DNA from 4 places in the Paenibacillus sp. 10L310 genome. Region 4 is predicted to be linked to each of the others. Evidence: riboswitches for the same ligand, from Rfam matches in the RefSeq annotation. Region 4 holds a riboswitch; each other region holds the start of a gene.
The links. A riboswitch is a leader RNA that binds a small molecule or an ion and turns the genes downstream of it on or off. The one in region 4 is predicted to bind cyclic di-AMP.
Positions count from the first base shown of each region.

Region 1: it holds a riboswitch for cyclic di-AMP, as region 4 does, so the genes downstream of both, AC1DE7_RS04070 (C40 family peptidase) here and AC1DE7_RS30535 (C40 family peptidase) in region 4, are expected to answer to the same signal.
Region 2: it holds a riboswitch for cyclic di-AMP, as region 4 does, so the genes downstream of both, AC1DE7_RS27940 (3D domain-containing protein) here and AC1DE7_RS30535 (C40 family peptidase) in region 4, are expected to answer to the same signal.
Region 3: it holds a riboswitch for cyclic di-AMP, as region 4 does, so the genes downstream of both, AC1DE7_RS09530 (3D domain-containing protein) here and AC1DE7_RS30535 (C40 family peptidase) in region 4, are expected to answer to the same signal.

Region 1 covers NZ_JBFTKC010000001.1:822,067-829,678, forward strand. Annotated here, with positions in the region: gene AC1DE7_RS04040 (glycosyltransferase family 4 protein) at 1-399, shown strand, start outside; gene AC1DE7_RS04045 (YkvI family membrane protein) at 534-1,589, opposite strand; gene AC1DE7_RS04050 (xanthine phosphoribosyltransferase) at 1,794-2,375, shown strand; gene AC1DE7_RS04055 (hypothetical protein) at 2,473-2,802, shown strand; gene AC1DE7_RS04060 (hypothetical protein) at 2,922-3,140, shown strand; gene AC1DE7_RS04065 (carboxymuconolactone decarboxylase family protein) at 3,282-3,611, shown strand; gene AC1DE7_RS04070 (C40 family peptidase) at 3,685-4,149, opposite strand; cyclic di-AMP (ydaO/yuaA leader) riboswitch at 4,155-4,286, opposite strand; gene pelA (pectate lyase) at 4,706-5,668, shown strand; tRNA gene AC1DE7_RS04080 (tRNA-Leu) at 5,845-5,928, shown strand; gene xynC (glucuronoarabinoxylan endo-1,4-beta-xylanase XynC) at 6,074-7,612, opposite strand, start outside.
Region 2 covers NZ_JBFTKC010000022.1:47,968-55,579, forward strand. Annotated here, with positions in the region: gene AC1DE7_RS27915 (small, acid-soluble spore protein, alpha/beta type) at 1-34, opposite strand, end outside; gene veg (biofilm formation stimulator Veg) at 291-566, opposite strand; gene yabG (sporulation peptidase YabG) at 720-1,616, opposite strand; gene rsmA (16S rRNA (adenine(1518)-N(6)/adenine(1519)-N(6))-dimethyltransferase RsmA) at 1,676-2,578, opposite strand; gene rnmV (ribonuclease M5) at 2,583-3,128, opposite strand; gene AC1DE7_RS27940 (3D domain-containing protein) at 3,284-4,468, opposite strand; cyclic di-AMP (ydaO/yuaA leader) riboswitch at 4,742-4,995, opposite strand; gene AC1DE7_RS27945 (TatD family hydrolase) at 5,237-6,007, opposite strand; gene AC1DE7_RS27950 (HD domain-containing protein) at 6,341-7,612, opposite strand, start outside.
Region 3 covers NZ_JBFTKC010000003.1:118,467-126,078, forward strand. Annotated here, with positions in the region: gene AC1DE7_RS09510 (DUF350 domain-containing protein) at 1-33, opposite strand, end outside; gene AC1DE7_RS09515 (PspA/IM30 family protein) at 129-800, opposite strand; gene lpdD (prenylated flavin chaperone LpdD) at 912-1,253, opposite strand; gene AC1DE7_RS09525 (polysaccharide deacetylase family protein) at 1,408-2,199, shown strand; gene AC1DE7_RS09530 (3D domain-containing protein) at 2,307-2,981, opposite strand; cyclic di-AMP (ydaO/yuaA leader) riboswitch at 2,984-3,180, opposite strand; gene AC1DE7_RS09535 (amino acid ABC transporter ATP-binding protein) at 3,400-4,122, opposite strand; gene AC1DE7_RS09540 (ABC transporter substrate-binding protein/permease) at 4,109-5,572, opposite strand; gene AC1DE7_RS09545 (M20 family metallopeptidase) at 5,756-6,931, shown strand; gene AC1DE7_RS09550 (alpha-glycosidase) at 7,242-7,612, shown strand, end outside.
Region 4 covers NZ_JBFTKC010000031.1:14,292-21,903, forward strand. Annotated here, with positions in the region: gene motB (flagellar motor protein MotB) at 1-135, opposite strand, end outside; gene motA (flagellar motor stator protein MotA) at 122-922, opposite strand; gene AC1DE7_RS30510 (hypothetical protein) at 1,156-1,449, shown strand; gene AC1DE7_RS30515 (4a-hydroxytetrahydrobiopterin dehydratase) at 1,700-1,996, shown strand; gene rbsK (ribokinase) at 2,041-3,024, shown strand; gene AC1DE7_RS30525 (c-type cytochrome) at 3,099-3,455, opposite strand; gene AC1DE7_RS30530 (GNAT family N-acetyltransferase) at 3,606-4,100, opposite strand; gene AC1DE7_RS30535 (C40 family peptidase) at 4,456-4,926, opposite strand; cyclic di-AMP (ydaO/yuaA leader) riboswitch at 4,930-5,067, opposite strand; gene AC1DE7_RS30540 (hypothetical protein) at 5,313-6,164, opposite strand; gene AC1DE7_RS30545 (M1 family metallopeptidase) at 6,175-7,612, opposite strand, start outside.

The sequences.
Region 1 (7,612 bases), on a different contig from region 4:
GAATTGGCGCAGCGATTGGGGATCTATAATGAGACCATTTTCTATGGTTACACACTGCACCCTGAGGAATTCATGCCATTCTTTGATATTTTTGTACTTCCTTCACGGGCAGAAGCATTTGGTTCCGTCTTTGCTGAAGCGGCGCTGAGTTGTCTTGCCCTTGTGGGTACGGATGTAGGTGGTATACCGGAACAGATCGAGAACGGTAGCAATGGGTTGCTTGTACCGGCAGAAGATCCTTCTGCATTGGCTGAAGCGCTTGAAAAGGTGATGCTGGACCCGGCTTATCGTTATGAACTTGCCCGTTCAGCGTGTGAAAAAGCCAAAACACATTACTCGCTCGGCAGATCGGTCAATGAGCTGAAAAAGATGTATCTTCAGTTTCCTAGCCAAGCCTAAAACGTAGAGCAAAAAGTGCGAGCCGCTGTGCCAAACAGCGGCTTTTTGTCATGTTTAAGGAAAGAGTACCCGCGGTGACTTGTGGTTATGAAGTAAAAGGATGCTCGTATTCATGAAGTACATAACCGTGAGGTTTATATATTGTTGCGTTTACGAAAGGTGCCCCAGCGGTTCAGTACCAATTTGGCAGCCCAGATTAATGCCATACTTCCAAAGATGGGGTAAAGGATGGACAGCAGGGAACTAAATCCAAACTGGCTGAGTGAGTAACACAACAGCATAATGGTTAATGTAATGAAACGGGGATGGACACGTATATGTTGTCTCAGTTGCAAGGTCATTCCATAGATATCGGCTACAAAGGTACTGAATATTTCCATGAAAATAAGGGATACATATACAGATTGCACTGCCCATCCAAGTTGAAAGGCGATGCTACCCATCGGGATTTCGAATTGAATGATGCCGGGCATCTGAGCTGACATGGCAAAATGAGCTGCCATCAGCATGAAACCAACGCCAATTCCACCCAATACTCCACCCCACTTCAGCACATTCCGACTACGAATCTGGTTACCTACAGGCACAAGAACAGCTTGAGCCAACACCAGATTGAATGAAGTATACAATAGTGGAGACAGCCACACTTGAATAGGGTTTGAGTCTGTCGTCAGTGTGATGAATCGGGAAGCACCTGGATGATGGATCGTACTGGTGATCATGAGCAGAGATAACAGGAGCATCATGGGCACAACGATGCTATTCATTTGTAGGATGGCTTGAATGCCCCGACCGAGAAGCAGATATGTCCCTACAAGTGTGACGATCAGACCTGTCTGATAATGCAAACCCAGATGCTCGACAAAAACGGAGCCTGCTCCGGCAAGCATGACACTGTTCACGCCAATGAGAATGAGAAGGGTCACCCAGGTGATCCATTTGCCCGCCTTATGGCCGAATAAATGTTTGTTCAGATCCTCATAAGAGCGGGACCCGGTATCGTGAGCGATCAGCATCATTTTGGTACCTAACCAGACAAAGAGCATGGTGGATAAGCCTATGGTGATGGTGGCCCATTTGCCATACTGGGTAAAAAACTGCAAAATTTCCTGCCCTGTAGCGAAGCCGGCTCCAACAACCGTTCCAATGTATGTAAATGCGATCTGCAGCACCCGAAATGCCTGTTTCATGTGTTTCCCCTCTCAGGCCCCTGTATAGTTTGGACATGCGGGTACCATGGTACAAGGTATGCTTGACCCACGAAAGTCATGACAATCGATAATGAGCTTTGGCTTGAAATGCGTCTCAAGGACAGCGTCAAGGCAATTTCGCTTGAACTTATAGATAGATATATGATACTTTTACCTCATAGGATAGGCTTGGGAGGTCAAATCATGGAATTATTGAAACAACGAATTTTACAAGAAGGTGTGGTTATCTCGGATCAAGTATTAAAGCTGGATGGTCTGTTGAACCACCAGATTGATCCTGCATTAACGATGGAGATGGGACGTGAGTTCGCTGCCCGTTTTCGTGAAAGTGGAGTAACTCGGGTAATCACGGTAGAATCCTCAGGGATTCCGGTTGCGTTTGCCGCAGCCTATGAACTGGGGGTGCCACTTGTATTCGCCCGTCGCAAAAAAACACTTCTGGCTGATCCTGATGCTTACTGTGAACGTGTACCGTCCTTTACCAAAGGAATTGTAACTGACATTATGGTATCCCGCGAGTTCATTCATGAGAATGACCGCATTTTGTTCATTGATGATATCATTGCCAATGGAGATGCCGCTCGTGGCGTCATCAAAATTATCGAGCGTTCTGGCGCGGAACTCGTCGGATTCGGCGTTGTGGTCGAGAAAAGTTTCCAGGCAGGGGCACGCACGATTCGTGAACAGGGTATTCCGGTGGAAGCCTTGGTACGCATTCGTTCCCTGAACGATGGAACAGTACAATTTGACGATAACGAAATGTGACATTTTAAAGGAATAGGGCCTATTTTTTGAACTATGCCTTTGCATGACCGCCGATTTCATTTATAATGGGGTTATGTTAGGGAGAGGAGGCAACACCATGGGGAACCAACCGGCAACAGAACAATTTTTTAATGATAAGCTGGCGGAATCGAAAGTTCATTTTGAACGTGCCCTGGATTGTAAACATACGGAATTCGATGACCTTTATCCCTATATGATTGAACATCCTCAATTTTTCTGGTACAAACGCTATGTTGCCTGGTCAGAATTACTGACGATTGTAGGCTTGTGCGAAGAGTTGTCCTTCTCTTGGAAAGAACAATTTACACCGCATCAAGTGGAGTACCTTGAAGAACGTGTGATGTCCGCCAAAGTGCTTGATTTTTGGTTCGAGAAGAACGACAGCAAAGAGCACGCGCAGCGGTAACTTTCAGTCGGGACATAATTTCGAATGACATGACAGTCCAATACAGTCACGTGAGACCTAAATGACTTTTCATTTAGGTCTCTTTTTGTAAATAAATTTGAAATATAGGAGCCATGAAGATGATTAGTGATACAGAATTGGACGCCCTGCGTCTGTCAGGTGAGAAAGTTAGAGTCGTACGGGACGAGCTGGAATCGAACGACGTGAAGGGGATTGTGGTTGCCTGGGATGGCGAGCAGGTACTTATCCGTCGTCAGAATCGACGTGTCGTTAAGCTGGACCGAGGTTACAGCTATCAGCTGTTCAGCGAGCCGCGCCAGAGTCCACTTAGTGAGTAACAGCTTATAATTATGGCAGGGCCATGAGCGTTAAATGTTTGGAATTACCATGATTTCTTGGCATAATTGGCTCACTCGGGAGAGAAGATAGGTACAGTGAGGAAGATCTGTAACTATAGCCGAGAGGGTGTGCTACAAGCCATGACATTGATGAATGATAAAGTTCATGCCTACAAGGATCAGATTGGAGCATTAAGCGATGTGCTGCCAGGTGTGGTGAAGTCGTATCATGAGTTTACCGGAGAATGTTTCCAACCTGGTGTGATTGATGCGAAGACAAAACAGCTAATTGCGCTTGGCATTGGATTATTCGCCAACAATGAGGTATGTACCTTCTACCATGTAGAAGAAGCCCGTGCTAAGGGCGCAACAGATCAGGAGATTATGGAGACCGTAGCCGTGGCTGGAGCTGTTGGTGGAGGACATGCCCTGTCTCAGGGTGCGATGCGAGTGCAGAAGGCGCTGCATTAGTAAGCAATGCAACATACATTTTTAAGTGCAAAAAAGGCATCCGGTTAATAACCGATGCCTTTTTGTATGTGAATCACATTTTACCTAACATTTTATCATACATAAACTGTCCAGTTACCCGACGTGCTGTTACATAACGATCATTGAAGTATGGATTCGATAACTTCGTGATGCTTACACCTTTACTGCTGGAGGCATGAGCGAATTGTCCGCCGCCGATATATACACCTGTATGTGAAATGCCTTTGCCTGTTGTATTAAAGAACACCAGATCACCTGTCCGAACATTGCTCTTGGATACGGGAGTACCTGCTTTGGCTTGCTGCTGCGAAGTACGTGGTAATTCAATGCTGTATTTGTTGAAAAGATATCTCATAAAACCAGAACAGTCGAAGCCGGCTACAGTTGTGCCACCCCATTTGTAAGGAATACCTGTCATGTTGTTCACTACGGAGTTGATACTGCTTGCCTCTGTGCTTGTTGCCCCGGATGTAAATAATACAGCTGCTCCAAAAATGGAGATAATCAGTTTTTTCAAAATCAATGTTCTCCCTTCGATGCCTACGGAGTTAGCTAAGGGTTCGGTAGAAGGTTCCCTATATTTCCTATGTATAAGAATAATTCACCCAAATTGGTTCCCCCGTTTTCAAACATGAAACTCGGCAATGAATAATTAAGTTTTTGTAACTATTTGAAACTATATTGCATAAATGCGTAATTGTCAAACCCATTTAAAACCCTTCGTAATACCTCAATGTTAGCGGAATTAAGGTTTTTATATGAAAGAAGGGATCAAGTTTGGGTATCATTCATGACAAAAACGTCATTATTGGTTCGTTTAAGACGAATTTGGATAAATAAATAGGTTTGTCATGAGTTAAAAGAACTATCCCGTTATGTAGAATTAGAGAGATTATATTCATTAAGTTGCATATATTGACAAAAATCGATTTTTTGCATATTATCTGATTATCCAATCCACATATTGGATTAAAATTGATTTTATTATGCGATAAATACAAATAAAGGAGGTTTAGAGACGCGTATCATAGGTAAAGTAGAAGTGGAAGATTTATAAAAACGAACATAGGAGAGTGTTACATTTGAAAGCGAAGAAAATAATTACTTTTGTCCTGGCATGTACGATGGTGTTCTCAGTAGTTGGAATGGCAGTTCTCCCTGTAGGGACGGTATCTGCTGCAGATGCGTCGGGTACTACAGCGAGTATTTCTGATATTTTGAAGAACCAGCTGCCGGATGGAGGTTGGAGAAAAGATTATAAACAGACAAGTGGAGAGTGGGCAAAGTCCACGATAGACAACAAGGCTACATACTCAGAAATTAGAAGATTGGCGAAGGAATTTAAAAAGACAAATGATCCGCGTTACTCCACAGCTGCAATCAAAGGAATTAACTTTTTGATCAACATGCAGTATTCAAACGGCGGATGGCCACAAGTTTACCAAAGCTCCGGATACCACAAGCACATCACTTACAATGATGATGCCATGATTAATGTAATGATCATGCTGGATGAAGTAGCAGCACGCAAAGGTGATTTCTCATTTATCGACAGCACACTTGCTAACCGCAGTAAAAATTCAGTTGCCAAAGGTGTGGAGGCGATTCTGAATACACAGGTCGTTTCAGGTGGTAAGCTGACAGCATGGGGACAACAACATGATTCCAGCTCTCTTAAACCAGCGAGCGCAAGAATCTACGAAGTGCCATCGCTGACAGCTGGAGAGAGTGTAACGATTGTTAAATTTCTGAAAACCAGACCTGCTAACGCTAAAATTACCGCATCCATTAAAGGAGCGGAGGCTTGGTTTAACAAAGTGAAAATTACGGGTTACAAGTATGAAAGAGCTAATGGAGATAGTAAAATTATCGCTGATTCCAAAGCTGCACCAATTTGGGCACGCTTCTATGAGATCGGAACGGATAAACCAATCTTTATTGGTCGTGACGGGGTAGTTAAATACAAATTAAGTGATATTGATAAAGAAAGAAGAGGCGGTTATGCATGGTATGGCAACTGGCCTTCCAAGCTGTAATTTGTAGTATGCTTCCGTTTTAATGAACCAAACTATTAACAGCAGTTAAAGGTAAAGCCCGAATCGACATGGACGTCTGATTCGGGCTTTATTGTTATTACTTTCAGTGTTGACATGATAGATTACGCATGATATATTATTTCTTGTCGCCGATATTGATGACGGAGATACAATATGCGGTCGTGGCGGAATTGGCAGACGCGCACGGTTCAGGTCCGTGTGGGCTAACCCCCGTGGAGGTTCGAGTCCTCTCGACCGCATCTAATAAAAAGACTCCTTAAGCTAACGCTTAAGGAGTCTTTTTTTGCATTTTTTGATATAACACTAACTTTAGTGATGAGTATTCAAGAGGTTAGTGCTTAGCTGCACGTACAGCAAATGTCTTCCATCAGCCATACGGAACGTTTATTGTGCTGCGGTAACATTAACGCTGTCAATATTCGGTCCTTCCGATCCGGTGGTAACTACTTTCAATGTATTGGTCCCCGTGTTCATGGGAACCTGTATTGTTTTTTCAACCCAAGTGGACCAGCTTCCCGTAGCCGGAAAGGGCTCGTTGCTAATGACTTTGGTTCCGTTCACAAAAATGTCGAGGTTCCGAGTGCCGCTTTCCAGCGCATAACGAAACTTTACGTTTTTGGTACCTGTTGTCGTGTTATTAATGCCGTTCCATTGAATGGCCGAACCAGTCATCGCATTGAAGTTAACATACCCGGACCCAGTGTAACCGGTGTAGATTGTTTCAATGGTAGCTTCCGTAAGTGACGTTCCGGTCTCGGCTTCATACGTAGTGCCACTGCCTGTATTCCCGCCGCTATTTCCGCCAGTAACGTTGGCAACAAACGTTGTTACGCTCTGAGGCGGGAGCTGTGCCGTGAAGGCTCCATTGGATACGTTAAGCGAGGTTCCGCTTGCCAGATTTCGACTGCTGTCCGTAATCCATGAGGACACAGTAGAGGCATTACCATTTTGCAGAACGAATTTTTGGCTTGTGGCTGAAGTTCCACGGTTAATTGCCACGACGACGACTTTGTTATCACCTTTATAGGCTGAGACAAATGTGTTTGTATCCGGATTTTTCGTTGCATCGACTCGCAGGTAGCCTGGACGCACGAATTTAGAGAAATGAGCCATATTATACCCGCGTTTGCTTATGGTACCGTCCTCTTTCATCGGACCATACTGTCTGCGGATGTACCACCACACGTAGGCCTGGAAATCACCTTCTACCATGGCATTGTGCATGTGATAGGAAACGTCTAATGCTTCAGGCCAGCGGTCTGCTGAGTTGTTGTCACTGTTTGGAACATACACTTCAGTCATCCACAGTTCTTTACCGGCTCCTTTTTGCTTAAAGAGAGGGTAGGCAAAATTTGAAATCTGGGTTCCATACGTATGTGCTCCCAGAATGTCCATGTTGGCAAGTGCCTGCGGATCATTCAGGATTGGGTCGGATATGTTCTTTAAGTACTGGAAGGATTCAGGCGCCATGACTTTGGTACCTTGGATGGACCCGGCATTTTCTTTCATGAATCGAAGGATCTCTTGTGGAGTCCACCAAGTCCAGTCATGAGCATAATCCGGTTCGTTTTGTACAGAAATGGCATACAGATCTACGCCGTTATTTTTCATGTAGGTTACAAAGTCGTTCAGATGTTGCGCATATGCGGTATATTTGTCGTATTTCAGACGTTTGGCATTTGTGTCCCCATTGCGGTTGAACGTTTCAACCATGCTGCTTGGAGGATTCCATGGGGATGCAAATACAATAGCACCCTTTTCGATAGCTCGTTTGGCTGTGGCAACTTCACGATACCAGTTATTGGAATCTGGATCAACGTAGATCCTTAGAATGGAGAAGCCTAATTGATTCTGGTCATTACCAAAAGCAGTTTCACGTTGAGCGGGAGTCAGATCACCAATCCAGGCAGGAAGGTTAATGCC
Region 2 (7,612 bases), on a different contig from region 4:
CCTCTGACATGACACTTCTTCTTCTGCGACTCATGAACCATCCTCCTCCAAAGTATCCTTCATAATGTGATGAGTTCGTTGTTCGTTCACGTTTTGGACATTTTGTCACCAGGCCATATTCAGTTTCCTGCATTGCTTAAGAAACTGTCCCTTCACCTGTCCATATAGTATGCCGCGACCGTTCCTCGCTCATTCCTGAGTATGTATGGGTTACGTTAGAAGGAGAATTGGTGTTTAAAAAAACAAAAAAGCGATCCGCCTTGTGGGGCGAATCGCCTGTAAATCGATACTTACGTCTCCATATAGGAGCTATGCGTCTGGCTGCCCGGGTCATAAACCATGACTTCCACCGATTCCGTAAGTATATCCGCATAACTATAAGATACTCGCTTGAAGGTTTCTTGCTCCTCATCAAGCTTAACAATAAAAACAGAAGGGTACGTTTCTTCCAATACACCCGTACGCTCAATGGTCTTACGGCGGCCACCATTAGCCCGCAACATAATTTTCTGACCAATATGTGCATCGAGATTGCGTTTGATATCCAACAGCGTGTTTTTAGCCATTGTCGACGACCACCTCTTTTCTTGTCCATTATACCGGATTTTACAGTCATTGTCAAATCAAAACTAATTATTATATCAGCATCAAAAAGTTGTTGTCAATGAATTTTTTTGCAAACAAAAAAAGCCCCAAATTGGGACTTTAAATGGCCTACATCAGACTGCCGACGGGTTCACTTTTAGCGTAGATAAATCATTCAGCCCAGGCAGACCTACCCGGTAACTCCCCCGTGTCTCGACACCACCCACACCCTGGCTACCACTGATGGTATTGTGCAGAACATCACTCATGTTGACCGTATCGCGCACAGAAGTAAAGGAGGCCTTGGCTGCCACATAGACCGGATCAAGTGCATGAATGAGAATTCTGCCTGGGGAACTGGCAAAGTTTGCTCCAGCGCGCAGCAGTGCCTCAAAATGGGACTGACAGGCCCCTGCAACAATAGTGAGGGCGTCCAGATGGCGTTCATATTGTCTGGCCACCTGAATGGCCGATACAAAATTTTGCGAGTTCTTGTAGCTACCAAGACTATATAAGTCATAGGGCTGACGTGTCTTTAACACCCCATCATGACCCGTAATAACTACGATATCCGGACGTACTTTGGGTAATAAGCGGTATAAGGTATCTGCCATTGCCGATTCATGGACATACTGTCCCTCTGCGGGCACACGAAGTTGCTCATAGAGATCCATACTTTTTTTCAAATAGTTCGGGTCTCCATCCAGATGAAGCACCTTTCCAGGCATTTCAAAATAAGCCGGTTCCTGCTGGGCAGACCAATCCTGTACCAGACCTTCACGATTCCGCTCAGCCTGTTCCATACGATTCTGCTGCAGACGGGACAGGGTCTGATGTGCTTTAATATGCGCCTGTCTGGTCTTGGCGCTTTGTGGTTCGTAGGGAACCTGTATCAAATCGTCCACCGGGGAATCGGCAATCAGCCGGAACTCAGTCCCTTTAATGACCGCAGCATCCAACTGGAGGCCTTCCACCCGAAAAGTCACATCGCCGCCGTATGACTTCCGAACGACCAAGTCTCCGATATTCATCAACGTAATCACCTCTACCCCATCGTATGGGCAGAGACCCGGTTTGGTTCATTCAAATTTTACAGCGCTGCACGTACCCCTGCTTCCCACATTACGGTGCTGAGTGTGGCATACTCTTGCAGACTCAACGTCTCTCCACGTCGGGACGGTTGAATACCTGCCTGCTCCAGCAGAATGTCTGCCTGTTCCCGGTTCTCCTTTGTGAAGAAACGTGCCTTCAAGTTGTTTGAGATTGTTTTTCTCCGCTGGGCAAAAGAAGCCTGTACCACTTGGAAGTAGTGTGCTTCATCCGGAATCTCCACTGGCGGCTGCTCACGCACTTTCAGCTTAATGACAGCTGATTCCACATTAGGTTGCGGAATGAAGACCGTAGGAGGCACAATACACACAAGTTCCGGCATACTGTAGTACTGAACTGCGATGCTTAGACTACCGTAGTCTTTTGATCCTGGTGCAGCAGCCATGCGTTCAGCCACTTCTTTTTGGATCATGACAACAATGCTGTCTACCGGCAGCTTCTCTTCCAGCAGTTTCATCATGATTGGAGTCGTTACATAATAAGGCAGGTTAGCCACGACACTGACTTTGTCCACGGATGCAAAATCCGTATTAAACAACTCAGCCAGATCAAGCTTCAACACATCCCCATGATGAACACGTACATTCGAATAAGGCTGCATCACTTCTCCCAGGATTGGGATCAAGCGCTGATCAATCTCTACGGCTGTGACAGGACCGGCTACCCGAGCCAGTCGCTCCGTAAGGGCTCCAATACCCGGCCCGATCTCTAACGCACCCTTGGACTCGTCCAAATCGGCTGCATTAACAATTTTGTTCAGTATATTTTGATCGATCAGAAAGTTCTGACCCAGACTTTTCTTAAATGAGAATCCGTGTCTTTGAATAATCTCTTTCGTACGCTTGGGCGTTGCAATTTCAATCGTCTCTTCCATGTTCTTCATATGCTCACAATCCTTCACGTTCAATTTGCGCTAATGCTGTAGAGAACTCTTCCCGTGTAATCTGAAATACACTGAGACGTTTGTGGAACTGCTTACCGTTACAATAACCGATGCCCAGCAGATTACCCATCTCCATGCGACGTGCAGCAGCCTGCGGATGCACGATAAGTCCTGCCGCGATCAGGTCCTCCCAATCAATCAGGCTCGGAGCACCTTCGTATGAAGTATGTACGCGCGCCAGAGCATGACGGATCGCCTCTGGTGAGGCATTCTCCACCCCAATGTCCCCTTTGCGCGTTGCATCGGCTTCCGGAATGAAGGCATGCTTGCAGCCTGGCACCTTGTTCGCAATAATTTTTCGAATGCGTTCGCCAGCATGATCCGGATCTGTCAGTACAATGACTCCCCGTCTCTCCTGAGCAAGCGCAATCCGCTTCAGAATGCGTTGGTTGATTGCTGATCCACCTGTTTCTATGGTATCGGCTTCCACGGCCCGACGGATAGCTACCGTATCGTCACGGCCTTCCACCACAATGACTTCTTTTATCATGTTCCATTTCTTCCTTTCTAACGCAAAAAGAAGAGGAATATCCTCTTCTCTGCCAAACGGCGGGGGAGACTGAATTCAGACTCCTCCGCCGCATATTCCGCATGAATCATTCATGCAACTATTTTATAGCATTCCCATTTCAAAGTAAAACGATTTTAGTTCGCTTCCGGCTTCACCGGACCGATCACGTAGACCGTCTTGCCTTTCTTACGTCCAAAATTCAGGGCATGCTTCACACTGTCATAATACACATCAATTTTGTTGCCTTTAATGGCACCGCCTGTATCTTCCGCACGACGGAATCCCAGACCTTCGATATATACCCACCAGCCAATTGGAATGACTTTGGGATCAACCGCAATGGTGCGTCCTTCCGTTACACGAGTCCCGGAAGCTGTTTTAGTTCCAATGCCAGGCTCTTCGGAAGAGTAGGCAGTCATGGATACATTTTTAAGTACTTTGGAGTATTTAAAAGAAGTCCCGGATACGGTAATCACTTTGCTGCCCGAGGCAGATGTTTTCTTCGAGTTCGTTGTTGTAGCCTTTTTGGTTGTTGAAGTTTGAGCCGATACGGTCTGAATCTCAGGTTCTTTCACGACCGGTTTTGCTTTGGTGCCGACAGCGATCACTTTATCTACACGATTATTAGCGACAGATTTGCCGACCATTTTTTTGGAGACCAATTCTCCATCCTGAAATACCTTTTCGATATGCTGTACAATTGTGCCTTCTTTGCCATTCACAACGACACGGTTATCACCTTTGTACAAGCTAGGGTCAGCCGTTTTAATGACTTTGTAAGCGATCGGTTGCTCTACATCCACTGTACGCTTTGTTACGCGCACTACACGGATCTTCATCTCCGCTTTGATAGCAGTTCCAAGCGCCGGATACACTTTATCATTACTTTCAACTTGAATACCTGATTTTTGAATTGCATCTTCTACCGATGAATCGGTTGTATACAGAGTCTTGGTGTCTCCGTCTGCCGTAATGTTAACTGGAACGGCCCGCTCAATAACGATTCGGTCTCCATCTGTAATCGCCCCATTCATGGACATGGATACCTTATCGTGAGGGCTGACTGTGATCGACTGCTCCTCCAGCATTTCCTGAAGCATTCCTGTACGAGTCTCTACCACCTGAGCTTTGCCATCAATAACCAGCGAAATTTGTTTCCCGGCCTGACCGTAAACGACTAACAAGATCATGATTGTAAGCGCAATTGAGAAAATCGCGATCAATGCCATTTGACGCATGTTCTCATGCTTCCACCGCAACGCGAAAGACTTACTGGATGATCGTGACTCATGGGTCTCTTCTGGTTGGAATGTGCCCACTTCTCCGTCCTCCTTCATAGCCTCGCCGTCTAAAGTAATGCATGATGTCTTTGACGTGACTATACCAAATTTTCTACAGAACACAGATTGGACCAACATAATCCGGTTCTGCACCATGAATCAATCTTCGCAACATGATGTCATCCTCCTGAATACCTACCGTATGATGACAATATTTCTTTTATTCAAAAACAAAAAAGCCAAAGAAAGAGTGTAAGAGGAACTCTTTCGTGGCTTCCGAATGATTTTGAATATCGGAAATTCATGCACGAGGTTGCCTCTCTTTTTCCGCTTGCGAGGTTAGCTGTCGGGTTCGGGCGAAAGAGAGCCGCCCTATCTTGGGTCACCCGCTCATGGCGGACGCCCTTGAATTCACCCCGAGACCCAAAGAAGAAATCAAATACGGCTTCGCAGTTCCCTTCGCTGCTTTTGGGTCAGCGAACGTTGCGCATCGGCCAAATACACCGATGTTTAAGCCCTATTGGTTCCCCCGCTCTCCGTTAACGGAGACTCAGCGAGACTGATTCATGAAAGTAATGTTGTTTCATCGGAAAGTGTCCCTTTGTTCATCCCCCGAACATCTGTCCAATTTTCCGCACAACAATTCACTGAAAAGATGATATCCTGTTTTGATGCATGTTGTAAAGCGTTGATCAAGTACGTTTTTCTGAATATTTGGTTAAAATATTGTAATATTCTTGATTTATTTGGATCAAAGGGCAAATTACCTCCGCTTACCTGCCTTTTTCACCTCATTTGCTCGTTTTTTTAACGAATCCCAAATCGTTCCATGGCATTTTTGGTTGTTATTGCAGCAATTTCCTCCACCGAAATGCCTTTAATTTCCGCAGCTGCCTCTGCAACCAGACGTACATGCGCTGTCTCATTTCGCTTCCCACGATAAGGGTGCGGTGTCAAATATGGAGCATCTGTTTCAATGAAAAACCGGTCCATAGGAACCTTCTCCAGCACCTCTTTGGGTTGCTTTGCATTTTTGAATGTGATCGGTCCTCCGAAGGAGAGATGGAAGCCCATATCGAGGCAACTTTTTGCTGTTTCCCAGCTGCCCGAGAACGAGTGCATCACACCACCAACTTCACCCGCCTTCTCTTCACGCAAAATTCTTATGATATCCTCATGCGCATCCCGATTATGGATGACAATTGGCATGTTCACTTCACGCGCCAAAGCAATTTGTTGTCGTAATACGCGATGCTGTATTTCTTTTGGTGAAGTATCCCAGTGATAATCCAATCCAATCTCACCGATCGCAACCACTTTTTCATGCTTGCATAAAGATGCAATCCACTCCAAATCGCCCTCCTGCATTGTGATCGCATCTACGGGATGCCAACCTACAGCTGCATATATAAAGTCATATGTTTCAGCGAGTTTCATTGTGGTTGGAATTGTCTCCCGGTTAAAACCAATGTTGATCATGCGACCAACTCCTGCATCTACAGCACGCTGAATCATGTCCTCGCGGTCCTCGTCGAATTGTGGTGCATCCAGATGTGTATGTGTGTCGAACAGCATCATGTCTGTATCTCCCTTCATGTCGAAATAACGACTATCTTCTTTTTCAAAATCCAATTTGTAAAATTCAATAATTTAATGACTCATACATAAAACATTTTGGGTAATCTGTGTATTACATCATTACGTTTGTTTCTTCACAACTACAATATATAGAAGATATACGGATATTCTGATCTATATATTGCTAATTGTGCTCATTCTGCCTGCTTGCATTTACAAAATTATGTCGATCTACATATACTCCCCATTAAAGCAGATTACTGTATCATGGAAAATAGCTCTTTTAGAAAGTGTTTTGATATCGAAATTCTTCATCGGATTATACCCACACGATTACAAGAAATAGGGGCGTATATGTGACGGTAATTCGTGAATAATCGCATCCACCTTGTTTTGCGGGTAATACAAATGATGTTTCCCTCGGTGAAGCCCACTGATGGAACGGACAATGTCAGATACTTCTGACAACTCACGTAAATTGTCCTGTCGATCCAGAAGAAGAATCTGCTTATCTGTGGATTCATCCGGACGAAACACATCATACGGATTATCCGAAGGAAAATCAATTTCAAGATCATATTCGGGATCGAGGCCAGCCTGTACAAAAGCTTCCCGAATCTCTTCCATCATTGTCAAGTCGACCTGTTCAAGCTCTACATACTTATATAACTTGCGATCCATAAAACGTTCGCATAACTCACTCAGAACAGTATCGTCCTCCTTGCGCCACTGCGTAAATGCCGTCTGAATTAATGCTTCATCCAACTGCAAATATTCATCCACGGATAATTCTCCTTCAAATAATTGAGGGAGTGGATCAATCATGAAGCGGAATTGAAAACCATGTTGTAGGAGTGTTTTCGCTCGCTTGAATATTTGCCGCAATATAATTTCAGAACTACGAGTTACCGGATGGAAGTAAATCTGCCAATACATCTGATACCGAGACATTAGGTAATCCTCCACAGCATGCATGCCTGACTCCTTGACTACAATCCGCCCATGATAAGGACGCAGCATCCGAAGGATACGATCAAGGTCAATCGTGCCGTAATTTACACCTGTAAAATAGGCATCCCTGAGCAAATAATCCATTCGGTCTGCATCAAGCGGACTGGTCACCAAGTTCACCACAATCGGCTTTTCATACGTTTTTTGAATGACAGACGCTACTTTCTCAGGAAAATCAGGAGCATACCGTCTTAAGATCGCCCCTACTTCGGTATCACCTGTAATAATGCGACAAGTCCAATCTTCGTGATTCATGTCAAAAGCTTCCTCGATGGAGTGAGAGAATGGCCCATGCCCGAGATCATGAAGTAGAGCTGCACACAGAGCTACAATCTTTTCTTCCTTCGGCCAATCCGAATAATGACTTCTTTCAAATTGAGAGATGATCTTGCGTGTGATCTCATAAACACCTAGTGAATGTGAGAACCGACTATGCTCTGCTCCGTGAAAGGTAAGGTAAGAAGTACCCAGTTGACGAATCCGGCGTAAACGCTGAAATTCCGGGGTGTTAATTAACTGCCATATAACCGGATCTTGCACGTGGATATAATTATGTACCGGATCTTTGAATACTTTCTCTTCCGTTAAACGTTG
Region 3 (7,612 bases), on a different contig from region 4:
CCAGACCAGCATCGCCAAAATGTTCAAATCCATTTACACAGCCCCCACATATCAACATGAACCGCATTTAAAAGCGAAGGAGAAATACTCTTCTCCTCCGCTGGTTAACCCTGCTGACAACCAAGGTATTAGTTCTTATTATCGTACTGTTTCATCAATGCTGCGAGTTCGTCTTCAACAGCCTGATCTTTACCCAACTTCTCGAACTCTTCATCCAAAGATTTTCCTTTGGAAGACATTTCGTTACTTGCTTCGGCCTGTGCTTCCATCTGCATCATTTTCTCTTCCATACGCTTCATACCAGCACTTGCAGTATCAGAGCCAAACCCATTCAACGCTTTGTTGATTTCCGTTTGGGCTTTTGCTGCATTATAACGGGCTACCAGTGTTTCACGTTTGTTCTTCATTTGAGTCAACTGCTTACGCATTTCGTCAAGCTTGCCACGCAGGTTATCTGCAGAAGCCTTGTTTTGGTCATAGCTGGTTTTGTACTCAGCCATCTTCTCTTCAGCAGCCTTTTTCTCTTCCAGGGCACGTCGAGCCAAATCCAGATTCTGAGCACGTGCCGCCGTATGCGCCTGCTCTTCACGTTTCTTCACAAGAGCTTCCTGCTCTTCGAATAACTGCTTGAATTTCTTCTCAATGGCGATCTGTTGAGCTACTGCTTTCTCCGCATCTTCCAGATCCTCTTGCATGTCACGGATATATTGGTCCGTCATCTTGATTGGATCTTCCGCCTTGTCAATAATGGCGTTGATGTTAGACATAGTTAGATCACGCAAACGTTTGAAAATGGACATTATGTTATTCCTCCTAGTCGATATTACATCGTATATAAACATACATACGTAATAATCTACAACTCGTTTCAATTTTAGCAAATAAAATCAAAACATTCGATGGCTCTTATGTCAGGAAGATCGTTTATCTTTGTTCAGATGATCCTCCATCAACCTCTCTGCAGTCTGCACGATTTCGTCGATCTGCATCCGCGTGATGGAATCAAAATGGATACCCATGATCACCGTAACGGTTACTTTCAGTTGCAAGGCAGCCTTTCGGGCAAGCCGCTCACACAGCTCTTGTTCTTTATGCCCAGGAATATGGACTGTCGTCCCGCTTACGCGCTCATGATCCACGTAGAACGTGGCTACGGCGCCAATATGCGCCTTTCCTCCGGTAACGAGAAAAACCTTATCTTCTCCTGCTTCAATCACCTGTAAACGTATGGATTTCAAATCATATGTACTCATACCCATCCACCTATCCTTTTCTATATGTTATATATGGAGGAATTATGGCTGTCATAAGATAAATCCGCAATGAAACTTCTCACACTACGCATATTTTATGGAACCCCCGGGCATACCAAGGAGAACGTCATTTTGGAAAAGGAGGCCGTTTATTATGCGCGTACGCCTCATTATGCTGATGGTTATCGTTATTTTTCTCGGGGGATCTCATGCTCCAGTTTCATCGCAGGATGTTTCAAGCCCGCCAAGTGAATCAGTATCAGGTTCGGATTCTGCGGAAGAAGAACAACTGACATTGGGACAATTACGTCAAAAATATGCCGATACGTTCAAAACCAATGGTCCTTCAACCAAGAAGGTTGCACTGACTTTTGATGATGTACCTGATCCACGATTTACTCCACAAGTACTGGATGTATTGAAGAAATACAATGTCAGAGCTACATTCTTCATCGTGGGTAGTCGTGCTGAGAAACATCCGGATCTGGTGAAACGCATCGTTAAGGAAGGGCATATGGTTGGTAATCACAGCTACAATCATCCTGAATTCAGTAAGCTGTCGATGAATGCCTTTCGCAAACAAATTTTACATACCGGGGATATTATTCAACGTTTGGCGGGTTATACGCCTAAGATGATTCGGCCACCTTATGGAGACATTAATGAAGAACAGCTGAGATGGGCTGCCAAACAACACTATAGCATTGTGAACTGGAACGTAGACTCCCTGGACTGGAAAGGCCTTTCAAAGGAACAGGTGAAAGATAACATCCTGTCTGCCGTGAAACCTGGCTCCATCGTTCTGCAACATGCTGGAGGCGGTGTAGGGTCAAACCTGAACGGCACGATTGAGGCTTTGCCTGAAATTATTGAGGAACTACGTAATCGGGGATATGAACTGGTCACCTTGGACGAAATGCTGGGATTGCCCAAGGCCAAAGATTAAGATGACCGTGGTAGAAATAAATGAGAATATTAAAAGGGTGCTGTTCAATCGCGGATTAGCAACTGGCAGACACCCTGTTTGAATTCATTTTAAATGTTATTTTCTCTCTACTTCAGAATGTACAGCTCGATATCCTGAAAACCAAATGAACTTACAGACTGTTTGCTACCCGGGATAAAGATATCAATCCGGTGACCTTTGATTGCACCGCCCACATCCCGCGCTGTGGCTACAAAAGCCTGTTTTGGCAATCCTGGATGGCTGTGACCAGTTACCAGTACTTTAGTTCCAAGTGGAATCACACTTGGATCAACTGCAATCGTACCCAGTTCAAGGTCATTTCCGAAATAATCGACTGCACCCCAGCCTCCATTTTCAGACGGATCTGCAGAGTATGCCGTTGCTTTTACGTTCACAGCTTTGCTGTAATCGAATGTCTTACCCCAGGCTTGAACCACTTTGTTATCTGCGTTGACGTCCAAGCTTGCTGTAGTAACAGTCTTCGCTTGGGTCTTGCTCTCCGTTGCCGCAGCGGCTGCTACATTGTTTGCCTTACCGGGAATCGTAATTTTCAAACCACCATAAATGTTGTAAGGTGAAATGTCGTTGTTTGCTTTAATTAACGTGTTGAGTGCTACTCCATATTGTTTTGATAAGGTGTAGAAGGTATCCCCTTCTTTGGCCACATGAACTGAATCGGCGTGAGCCGGAACGGCTTGAATGAGCATTGCTGTTGTCATTAATGCTACTGCTGTTTTGGCTATACGTTTCTTGTTAATCATGGTCTTCCTCCCTCATTGTGCCTGCGAAGTTAGTTGTCGGATTCGGATGAGGAGCCCACCCTATAGGTTCTTCATTACATTTGAAACGTTATGTACCCCTAATTCACCCCAAGCAGTGTGCTGTAGATCTTCCCCCTGCACAATCTGCATCGTTACATCCCCCGCACTCCCTGTCCGGAAGTTTCGGCAGAGTTCAATATATCACAATTTTGTAACCTGAACTTGTAGTAATTCTTACCAAATGGTTTTTAGCATGTAAGCATATGTAAGAATACTGGATAATTCAGAAAAGTTGGGCGAACCGACTTCTTTATATTTGGTAACAGAAAAGTTACTTTTACGAATCCATACGTGATTATTATCCATAAAAAAATAGCGCTACCGACTCGAAGTCAGTAACGCTATTTGATCACTTCATTTAGAGTACTTTGGCAAGAAAATCACGTGTACGTGAATTTTTTGGAGCTCCAAACACCTCATCAGGTGTTCCCTCTTCCACAATAACCCCGCCATCCATGAACAGGATTCGGTCTCCCACTTCACGTGCAAAACCCATCTCATGCGTTACGATGACCATCGTCATCCCGCCTTCTGCAAGACGTTTCATGACATCCAGCACTTCGCCGACCATCTCAGGGTCCAGTGCCGACGTAGGCTCGTCAAACAGCATCACATGCGGCTGCATGGCCAATGCTCTAGCAATGGCGATCCGCTGCTTCTGTCCACCAGACAGCTGATTCGGGAATGTATCTTTTTTATCGTACAAGCCTACGGTGTTAAGCAGATCAGCGGCAATTTTCTCCGCTTCCTGAGTGGATTGTTTCTTTACTTTAATCGGAGCAATCGTAATGTTTTGCTCTACCGTTTTGTGTGGGAACAGGTTGAAGTGCTGGAACACCATGCCCATTTTCTCACGAGTTGCGTTAATGTTATGCTTGGGGTCCGTGATTGACACGCCTTCAAAATCAATCTCTCCTGAGGTAGGCTGTTCCAGCAGGTTCAAACAACGCAAGAACGTACTTTTACCTGAACCGGAAGGACCGATAACCACGACAACCTCACCTTTGCCAATCGTCACGTTTATGCCCTTAAGCACATCGTTATTTCCATAAGATTTGTGTAATTGTCTAACGTCTATCACTTGCACTCAACTTCCTTTCCAGTCGTCCCAGCAGCTTGGACAAAATGAACGTCATTACAAAGTAGATGGCTGCTGCAATCAAAAATGGACTCAAGCCTTGGTACGTAATGTTCTTGACTACACTTGCCTGATACATAATATCCACCATACCGATAACGGAGATAATGGAGGATTCTTTGATGATAGTTATGAATTCATTACCGATCGCTGGTAATACAGCTTTGAAGGCTTGTGGCAATATGATATAACGCATCGCGGCGCCTCTTCCCATACCTAATGAACGCGCTGCCTCCAACTGACCACGATCCACACCTTGGATACCTGCACGGAAAATCTCCGCCAGATAGGCACCACTATTGATTGAAAGTGTAATGATACCTGCCTGAAGTGCAGTGAAGTTAATGCCAAAGCTCAGAGAAAAACCATAGTAAATAATCATCAATTGTACCAGCATCGGTGTGCCACGGATCACTTCAACGTATGCCGTACCGATCCAGCGCAAGATTGCAGCGTCATGCAAACGGAACAAACAGATGATCAATCCAATAATTACCCCGAAGATAACCCCAAGTGCAGACAACAGAAGTGTGTATCCTACACCTGTAGCATAGAAACTTTTGTACTCCCAGAATACTTGGAAAATATTTTGTGATTTGTTCGCTTTATCCGCCATCAAGAGGCTGGCGTCCGTCACCATCTGATTGATTTTATCTTCGCTTTTCAGTCGCTCTAGTGTTCCATTTACTGCAGCTAGCAGCTCGGTATTACCTTTACGAATCCCGATTGCCGCTTCTGCTTGCTCTTCGTCCGGAACAGCAGCAGCAAGTCCAATGATATCGTCCAGATAACCTACAGCAACGGTATCTTCAACGATTGCCGCGTCAATGCGTTTTGTTTGCAGTTGAAGCACGATATCCGAGATTTTATCCAGCGCAGTAAGCTTCGCTCCTGGAATACTCTGTCCGATCGTTTCCTGAATGGAGCCTTTCTGAACGCCAATCTTCGCATTTTCAAGTTCTGCCATGGTTGGATATTTGTCTTTATCCACATTGCGAACCATAATCACTTGTTTTGATTTATAATAGGTGTCGGAAAAATCGATACTTTTCTTCCGCTCATCCGTCGGCGTCATACCTGAAATCACCAGATCAACACGCCCGCTCTGCAATGAAGGCAGAAGACCGTCGAAGCCCATATCCTCAATCACAAGCTCAGCGCCAAGATCTTTGGCAATCTCTTTGGCGATCTCAATATCGAAGCCGACGATTTCATCTTTGCCATTAATCACTTTATGGAATTCATATGGTGCAAAATCGGCACTTGTACCGAGCACCAGCTTTTTACTGCTTGAATTATCTGTAGTTCCACTTGCAAGTGCCACAGGAACGGCAGTCGTCAGCAGAATAACAAAGGTCAACAGCATCATGGTGTAACGACTTATTAATTTCAACCTTTTTCTCTCCCCTTACAATACTTTGTATGCTTCTCATGTTGATGACTGAGTCATTATAAAGTACAATGCATGATTATGCAATGCATTTTGACATTACAAATCTTGACTTGTTTCTGAAAAAATGAAGCAAACATGAAATAATCAATGAATTATTTTCATTTTTGCATAAGGAGTTTACTAATGACAGCTAACAAATCACAAATTCTGACGGTTATTGATCAATATGCTTCCCGTTTTAAAGCCATTTCATCATATATCGGTGCCAACCCCGAACTGGGAAATGAAGAGTTCCTTGCTTCTGCTCGTCTAAAAGAAGAACTTGTCTATCACGGGTTCACTGTAGAGGCTCCTATCCTTGGACTAGACACAGCCTTTATCGGAACCTATTCAGCCGCCAAACCAGGCCCTACCATTGCTTTATTGTGCGAATATGACGCCTTGCCGGAGATCGGTCACGCTTGTGGTCACCATCTGATCTGTATGATGAGTCTTGGGGCCGCTGTTGGGCTAAAATCTATTCTGGATGAAGTAGGTGGAACCATTAAAGTGTTTGGTACCCCCGCTGAAGAGACACGTGGTGCCAAAGTTCCGATGGCTGAAGCAGGTTTGTTCGATGACTGTGACGTCGCTCTCATGGCGCATCCATATTATGCCTACGAAAAGTCAGGCAGCTCGCTGGCTATTGATGCTGTGCAATTTGAATTCCATGGCCGATCTTCACATGCCGCTGCAAGTCCGCACGAAGGTATTAATGCACTTGATGCTGTCATTCAAACGTTCAACGGGATTAATGCATTCCGTCAACAAGTGAAAAGCACCGTTCGGATTCATGGTGTGATCAACAACGGAGGTCAGGCAGCAAATATCATTCCTGACTATGCTTCTGCGCAATTTTATGTACGGGCAGCAACTCGTAAAGAACTGAATATCCTCACAGAACGTGTGATTCAGATCGCTGAAGGTTCTGCTCTCCAGACAGGATGCAAGCTGGTGACATCCAACTATGAAACGTCCTATGACGAGATGATTACCAATGAAGCATTCTCAGTTGCGTTTAGTCAAAATCTGATGGAACTTGGAATCCCGCAAGAAGAGATTGTGAGTGGTAATGATCACGGCTCTATGGACATCGGTAACGTTTCCCTGAAATGTCCTGCAATTCATCCCTACATTCGTGTTGTAGACGAGGTGCATACACTGCACTCCATAGCCTTCCGTGACCTTGCACTTCAGGAGCGTGCGCTGGATGGCATGATTCTGGGAGCCAAGGCACTTGCAACAACAGCCTATGACGTACTGAGCCAGCCAGAGCTGCTTCAAACCATCCGCACGGAGTTCGAGCAAGCTATTCGCTAAAATTCACTTTCAACATGTTATATAGGGGTGCCCTGAACAATCTTGAATTCCAAGCTGTTCAGGGCACCCTTTTTTCTAAATTAGCTGTAAGTATATTCAGCACAAAGCTGGAAATGCTGTGAAAGAAACCTTTGAAAACGATGAAAATAATACATTTTATTACAGTAAATGTGATTTGTTTGCTGGCTAACTTGGTTAATTATAACTATAAGTGTGTGTTCAAAAGACCGGTTTTCAGTACCGAGAAGATGGGATGAAGCGGTCTTTTGAACAACCTCTATAACTTATCTTATATTCAGGAGGTGCTGTCATGCTGCTCGAAGCCATGTATCATGTTCCTCGTGACAAATGGGCTTATGCTTATAATTCGTCTACCATACATCTGCGCGTACGAACCAAACGTAATGATGTGCAATACGTGACTGCACTGACCGGAGATAAGTACGATTGGAATGGAACGTACAAGGAAATTCAATTGGAGAAGGCTGCTTCGGATAACATGTTTGATTATTGGGAGGCTGCCGTCAAGCCACAATTCAAACGTCTCACTTATATATTTCGGATAACTGCCGGTTCAGAAGATGTGTTTCTTGCGGATAATGGAATTCATTATGAGACCCCCTATCCAACTGGAGGATATTATGAGTTCTCGTATATACATGAAATTGATCTGTTTAAGGT
Region 4 (7,612 bases):
AGCTGCATCGATTGAACTCATACCGAACAATACAATAAACAGAGCGAGCAACAAGGTCATCAAGTCGGAATAGGGAAGCAACCAGCTCTCGTCTATATGCTCTTCATGTGGTTCGTGCTTCTTAGCCTTTTTCACCTGGTGATCCCTCCTTCTCTTCCAGTTGTTTACGTTCGGAAGGTGTCAGGAATACGGATAACTTTTGGTTGATGGCGATGGTGGAGACACCGGATTGTATGGATAACAGTCCTTCAACCATCATCAGCTTGATCTCCATTTCTTGCTTGGACATCCGTTTCAGCTTGTTAGACATCGGGTGCCATAACACGTAACCACTAAATATACCAAGGAGTGTTGCGATAAATGCTGCCGCAATCGCATGGGAGAGTTTCTCCATGTCACTGAGATCGGCAAGTGCTGCGATGAGACCTACAACGGCCCCGAGAACCCCGAGCGTTGGTGCGTACATCCCCGCCTGAGCGAAGATCAAGGCACTGCCACGGTGGCGCTCCTCTGTAGCATGAATATCTTCCATGAGCACATCACTTACAAATTCCTGATCGTTGCCGTCTATAATCATACGCATACCGCCACGAAGGAACTGATCGTCAATCTCTTCTACTTTTGATTCCAGTGCAAGCAAACCTTCACGACGGGTAGTGGAAGCCCAATCCATAAATGTGCCGATCAGGGATACGCGATCAATAAGTACTTGATTTTTGAAAACAATCCCGAAAAGCTTAGGGATTTTCTTAACTTCAGACATCGGAAATGCGATAAAGATGGTTCCTGCTGTACCAACAAAGATAATAATGTAGGCTGCGGGATTGTTAACCAGGTTGATTAAGGGCGCACCCTTCAAGAACATACCAAATACAAGGGAGACCAGCCCCAAAATTAGTCCAATAATCGTTGAAATGTTCATCATACACCTCATCCATGAGATAAAATTGAATCCTTTCAAGCGGCTGTGTTCGGGCTTCCGGACGAATTTTTGGCCGCAATCCGTTCAATGTTAGGCATTCCTTACGGTTGCTAAAACAGTTAAAACGGTCATATATGTATTTATCGACCAGAAGGCCTTTTTTTTTAAGGGCTATTTTCAGGTATAATAAGATCAAATCCGCTCCTTAGGGGCCGAATAGGAGTGAAAAGCCAATGGGCGTAAAGCATGGACGGGATTATGAAGGAATTTTGACAGATCTGACAACGGCAATCGGACGCATACCGGATCGGTATGTTTTCTTTGAAATGGACGCGGAAGAGTGGGGGAGACTGGCTGCATCTGACCAACTTGAAGTGGATGAGGCGTTGGCGGAGGATCTGTTCTATGCGCTGGGCGAGGAGTCCGTTATTCCGGTTGGAAGTGGCGTGGTCATCCATGATAAGGAACAGCACCGCATTCATATTTTGATCGGGGAAGAAGAGTTGACATTTGTACCTTTAATTTAGTGTGTTTACATGCATTTTCAGGGGTGTGAATGGAATTGGAATTCCCCTCAAAGCCTTATGGTTATTGGTTCTATGCCATGTAGTTGATTGGATTTTGAAGCTTGTCCGTGGTAAGATGTTAGTCGTGAAATGGGCCAACCGCATGGCGGTGAGCCTGGCCTTTGAGGTTGCTGTTGATTGCGCCGAAGGTGTCGGTGGTTATACGGACGCATGTCTGTAATGTACCATCCTATGGGGAGGAAGATAACGCATGGTTTTTTCGCAAGAGGAAGTCGAAGCTCATCTGGGAAGGCTGGAAGGCTGGGAACTGGAAGAGGGACGGTGGATTGTACGTAAATTCGTGTTCTCCAACTACATGAAAGGGATTGCATTTGTGGATGAGGTCGCTGCGATCTCGGAAGCATTCAATCATCATCCTTTTATTACAATTGATTATACAACGGTTACGCTGCGTCTCACATCATGGGATGCGGGTGGTATCACATCTGTAGATATCAAGGAAGCAGGGCAATATAACGAAGCATATGACAAAATGAGGTCGCAATAACGAGGTCGGTTATTATCGCGCGGCCAGAAGTGAGTGAACCATACATGTCAGACTATAATCAGAAACAACCTCTTATTGCTGTCGTAGGCAGTCTCAATATGGATCTTGTGGTGAAGACAGACACGATTCCGGAAGAGGGAGAGACGGTGAGCGGTGAGGAGCTGCATTATCTCGCTGGTGGCAAAGGGGCCAACCAGGCTGTTGCCGCTGCGCGTCTGGGTGGACAGACTACGATGATTGGTGCGGTGGGATCGGACGGTTTTGGCGAACGTCTGCTGCACAGTCTGACGGAAAGTGGTGCAGATGCCTCGCAGGTTCGCATATTGGAAGACACGGTTACAGGGACAGCTTCCATCTGGCTTTCTCGGGGAGACAACCGGATTATCGTTATTCCTGGTGCGAATGGGCAAGTGGCGCCTGAAATGCTGGAAGAGGCGGATACGGTAAAAAGCCTGACTGCAGCCGCAGCGGTGCTACTACAGCTGGAGATCCCGCTGCCAGCGGTTACCCGCGCCGCCCAACTGGCGGCTGAAGGCAGCGCACTGGTGGTGCTCAACCCGGCTCCCGCGGTGCCGGGTCTGCCCCAGGAGCTCCTGCGGTGCGTCGACGTTGTCACGCCAAACCGCAGCGAGCTTGCCGTGCTTACCGGCCGGGATCATCTCCGGCCGGAAGACCTGGATGCGGCGGTCGCAGAGCTCGCCGCATCCCTCGGGGCCACTGTCGTCACGACGCTCGGCCCCGAGGGGGCTGTGTACGCGGCGGCGCCTGGTGGCCGCGTACAAGCAGGGCGTGCCGGCGCGTGCCGTGCGCCCGGCTACGCCGTAAGCGCCGTCGATACGACCGGCGCTGGCGATTGCTTCAACGGCGCGCTGGCGGTAGCTCTCGCGCGCGGTGAGACTTTGGACGCGGCCGTAGGCTTTGCCATGGGTGCGGCCGCGTTATCCGTGACAAAGCTCGGCGCCCAGTCCGGGATGCCGTACGCACGTGAAGTTGAGGCCTTTTTGGCTGAGCATGCCGCAGAGGCTTAATAATTGATATAACAAAGAGGCTCTTATTCTCCGAAAAGGGGATTAAGCGCCTCTTTGTTATGCGTGTGCAGAGATTATTTCTTCTCTGACAGCCACATGGCGATATTTGCAATCTCTTCGTCCTGCAGTTTGCCCTTGAAGGAAGGCATGCCACCTTTACCTTTGACAATCGTAGAATAGATCTTCTCCAGATCATCCTGGCTGCCGATGTTTGCCAGAGCAGGTCCTACGCCACCTTGAAGCTGATCCCCGTGACAGGAAATACAATTGGCTTTGACCAGTGCTTCAGCTTGTCCGGCATCCAATGTTACTTCCGGCATGGTTGGCTTGGCTTCTTCGGCCACTTCTTCTTTCCCTGGAAGCGTAAACATTAAAACAATAGCTAAAGCGCATGCTGCAAAAAATACTCCGCTCATGATCCATTTGTGCATCCCTTATGTCCCCTCCAGAATGAAAGATCATCTAACCTGAAACTATCCATATCATTATAACGGAACCTGTACTGACATCATAGCATTTTGTGGGAATTTTTTGAACTAATCACATAACAAGGGGCAAATTTGGTTGTTTTGCAATGGATTCTAACCGCGAGGCCCCTCATAAACCATACAGTGAAAGGGCTTCAAGCCGCTGGGGGTCTGTCGTTCGTATGTATCCTGGGTGGCAAATCCACTCTTCAGATAGACTTGAATGGCACGAGCATTCCAAGTGAGTACTTCCAGATCAATCTCATTCGTGGGATTTCGGCGAATAGCTTCTTGTACAATGGCATTGACAAAAGCTGTCCCTTGACCCTGACCACACAGCTCTGGATGCATGCCAAGGCCAATCCGGGTTACCCCTTGAAGTGGGAAGTATTGAGCAAACCCACATATACGATCGTCCTGATCCAGGACGATCGCATATTGCTCCTGCCGCAGCTGTGCATCTCCGAATTCCACTTCCAGAGCTTTCATCTGCTCCCAGGGGAGCCAGCTGTAGATATTGTAAGGCGGATCATACTGCCAACTGCAGATAAGCTCCGCATGTTCTTCTCGCATGGGTACAACGTGAAACGTCACAGGGGTTTCCTTCATACACCTGCATGCTCCTTTCCTTGAAACAGAACTCTTTGTCCACTCTACAAAAGAGATGTTCATTTAGCAAGTCTTCCTTCCCAAGAAAAAAAATGAAACAAAAGTTCCGGTAATTTCGTTTATATTATAACGGGATGGGTAAAAACATCATAAGGGCACGGACGAACGAACGCAAAATGAACCTGTTGATGTCGCAGGATATGCCCCGAGTATAACTTGCAACATGAATAAGGATTGAAGCACAAAAAAACCGCCGGATACATTCCTGCGGAGAATGTACCGGGCGGTTCTGTTATGCTTCTTGCTTCGTTCCAGTATGTTTAATGGTTACAGCATCATGTTGCTCAGCTTGTCCCTAGTCAAGGGCCAGTGATTCATATGCGTCCGTGCTCATAATCCGTTTTGCGCCAACATAACGATTGGCCCAATAGTTTTCACTCAATGCACTGATCGTAACGCCTTTGGAAGAAGAGGAGTGTGCGAACTTTCCATCCCCTACAAAGATTCCTACATGGGATACGCCTTTACCTGTTGTATTAAAGAACACCAGATCGCCAGCTCTCATTTCCATGCGGGATACGGAATCGCCCATGTCGAATTGGGAACTGGATTGGCGTGCCAAATCAATACCCAACTTTTCGAATACATACCGTGTAAATCCGGAGCAGTCAAAGCCGTTGAGCGTTGTTCCTCCACTTTGATATGTAGTTCCCATTGCTGAATCAATTACTTTGTCCATCTTAGAATCTGCGAATGCGCTACCTGCACCAAGCGATAATGCGAATGTGATGCTAAGTACAGCTGCGGTTAATTTCTTCTTGAACAAGAGATATTCCCCTTCCAACGCCTGCGAGGTTAGCTTAAGGATTCGGTTGAAGGTCCCCTATGATCCCTCTGTAGCAAGATCAATTCACCCATAACTGGTTCCCCCGCTTCCCAGGTGCCAGGAATTTGGCTATGCTAGTTATGCACCTGCGAAATCAAGAAATGATGATTTAATTTTAAGTAGTTACAAATATGAATGTAAATATTACAAAGTTGTTACTAAAAACTCACTGCGATTATTGTAACAGAGGAGTACGGCTTTGGCAACGTTTAGCAACAAATTTAGCAAAAAAAACCTCGACCTTTGACGGGGAAAGGTTGAGGGTTGCCTATTTATAAGTACATATTAGGCCATGAGTTTAACATTTGATGGTAACAATTTTTAAACTATCTGCTCTCACCTTTGGATATTTTGGACTGCCATAAACGGAAATGGCTGCATATTTTCCACAGACTTAATAGACACCTGGCAAGTGGATACGTCTGTTGTAGTATAAGCCCGGTAAGTCCCGTTAATAACCATGAGGCTGTAGTGAATGCCCCAAAGACGAGCAGGTGTACTCCGCCCAGCAGGAGTGCAATGCCGATTACGGCGATGAGATGACGCAGTGCAATCCAGAGGGCTTTGAGGGTGCCGTGAGCCCCGCCTTCTCCTTCTGGTGCCGAAACACCGAACTGCATGTAGAGTATGACATGGTGGATGATCCAACCATATACAATCCAGGCAGCAACATAAGGTATACCAGGCAAAAGTAATTGAAGGGAATGAAATCCGTCCATGAGAATTGAGTAAAGCTTCGGTATGAGCCAGTAGGCGGGCAGAAGTATCAATAATGTACGTATGGTGTGGAGCAGTAGCATCGGTTTCCACAGATTTTTGATTCCGCGGACAAAGGGGATGCGCTCTTCTGTAGAATTAAAGTGCTGAAGTGAGTAGAGCAGTCCTGCCTGAATGAGGGGGCTGATCAACATGCGAACCAGCAGCATGCCCCCGAGAATCCATAGATAACGATGAACCTCCGGATGGGTAGACAGGTTAAGTTGACTTTCCATTTTGAACAAAAGTGTACTCAGCTCACCGGCATCAGCATCTGGATAGCGAAGGAGCAGTGGGATGACGGCCGATTGTACCATTCGATAGAAGAAATATCCCCAAATGAGTTGATAGAGAAATAAGAGTGCGGCAATGAACATATGCTGACGGACGAGAAACCAGCCTTCACGTATTTTCGCTTTCACCGTTTCCACCTCACCATGACAGACCTCCGAATATGGCTTCTATTAGTTTGGTTACACTCATGCTCCAGCGGGACTTCGTCTGCTCATCCAGTCCGGATTTCAGGAAATTGTTCATATGGCGGTTCTCCAGCACGATCGAGTACAGGGGATCGGTCATGGCCCAGGATACGGGGGATGTGTGAGTTAATTTATACGTGATGCGATCTTCTTTGCCATTCCATTGCTTGGTGAGGATATGCCCGTCTTCAAAAGCAATGCGAACAGGAACGGCGCTGTAATCACTACCTTTTTTTGCGATCGTCACGGATGACTCGTACAATGTTTGACCGTCTTTCTGTACGGGCGTAACACGAATCTTCTCTACAGCAAAGTCAGCCATCCCGTTACTATAGACGTATTGATCAAAATAATCAGACCAGGAAGTGCGGGTCACTTGTTCCACAATTTTCTGAAAATCAGCCGAAGTGGGATGTTTGAAGCGGTACTTCTTCACATAGGTAGAGAGGATGCGTTCCATCTTTTTGGCACCGACTTGATGTTCGATACCAAGCAATACAAGTTTGCCACGTGTATAGACATTGGCTGCATACTCATTCTGTGAATCAAACTTCCAGGATTCTTGTGTTAAGGATGAAGGAGACGTAATCAGTCCCGATTGTACTGGCAGATTCGGAATCAATCCGTATTCCTGCTCCATCAGTTTGTCTTCTGCATAAGAGGTGAATCCCTCATCCAGCCAGGCTTCCTCGAATTCGTTGCTGGCAACCATGCCGTAGAAGTACTGGTGTCCGATCTCATGGACTACGGTACGTTCCAGGTCATAACCCGGAGTAGTATCATCGGCTCCAAAGGCCGTAACTAGCGTAGGGTATTCCATACCTCCAGCGCCGTTCCCCGCTTTGGGTGGAACTACGATGGATAAGGTAGCGTAAGGATATGGGCCAAACCATTTGCTATAATTGGCTAGAGCGGCCTTCGCGGCGTAGAAGTAACGTTCTTTCAGATCCTGATGAGCAGGGTCCAGATATAACTTGATTCGTACACCAGGCACATTGGGTGCAGAGAAGGGTTCCTCGGCGTAGACAAAATCCGGTGAAGCTGCCCATGCGAAGTCATGCACATCATCGGCGTAAAATTGATAGACCTTTTCTCCATTCTTCACCACGGCTTGCTGCGTCGGAAATCCAGTAGCAGCTACTTTGTATGTTTCAGGCACCCGAATACGCACACTATATATACCGAAGTCAGCGTAAAACTCTGAATTGCCATGGTACTGGTGCAGATTCCAGCCTTCCGTTGTTCGTCCACGTCTGCCCACAGGTTCATAGGCACTTAATTTGGGAAACCATTGACCTGCCATGACAAAATGATCAGCAGTTCCCATCCGGGCAAAAATCTTCGGCAGATTCACTTCAAATCGGGTGTGGAGCGTGATGCTTTCCCCGCCT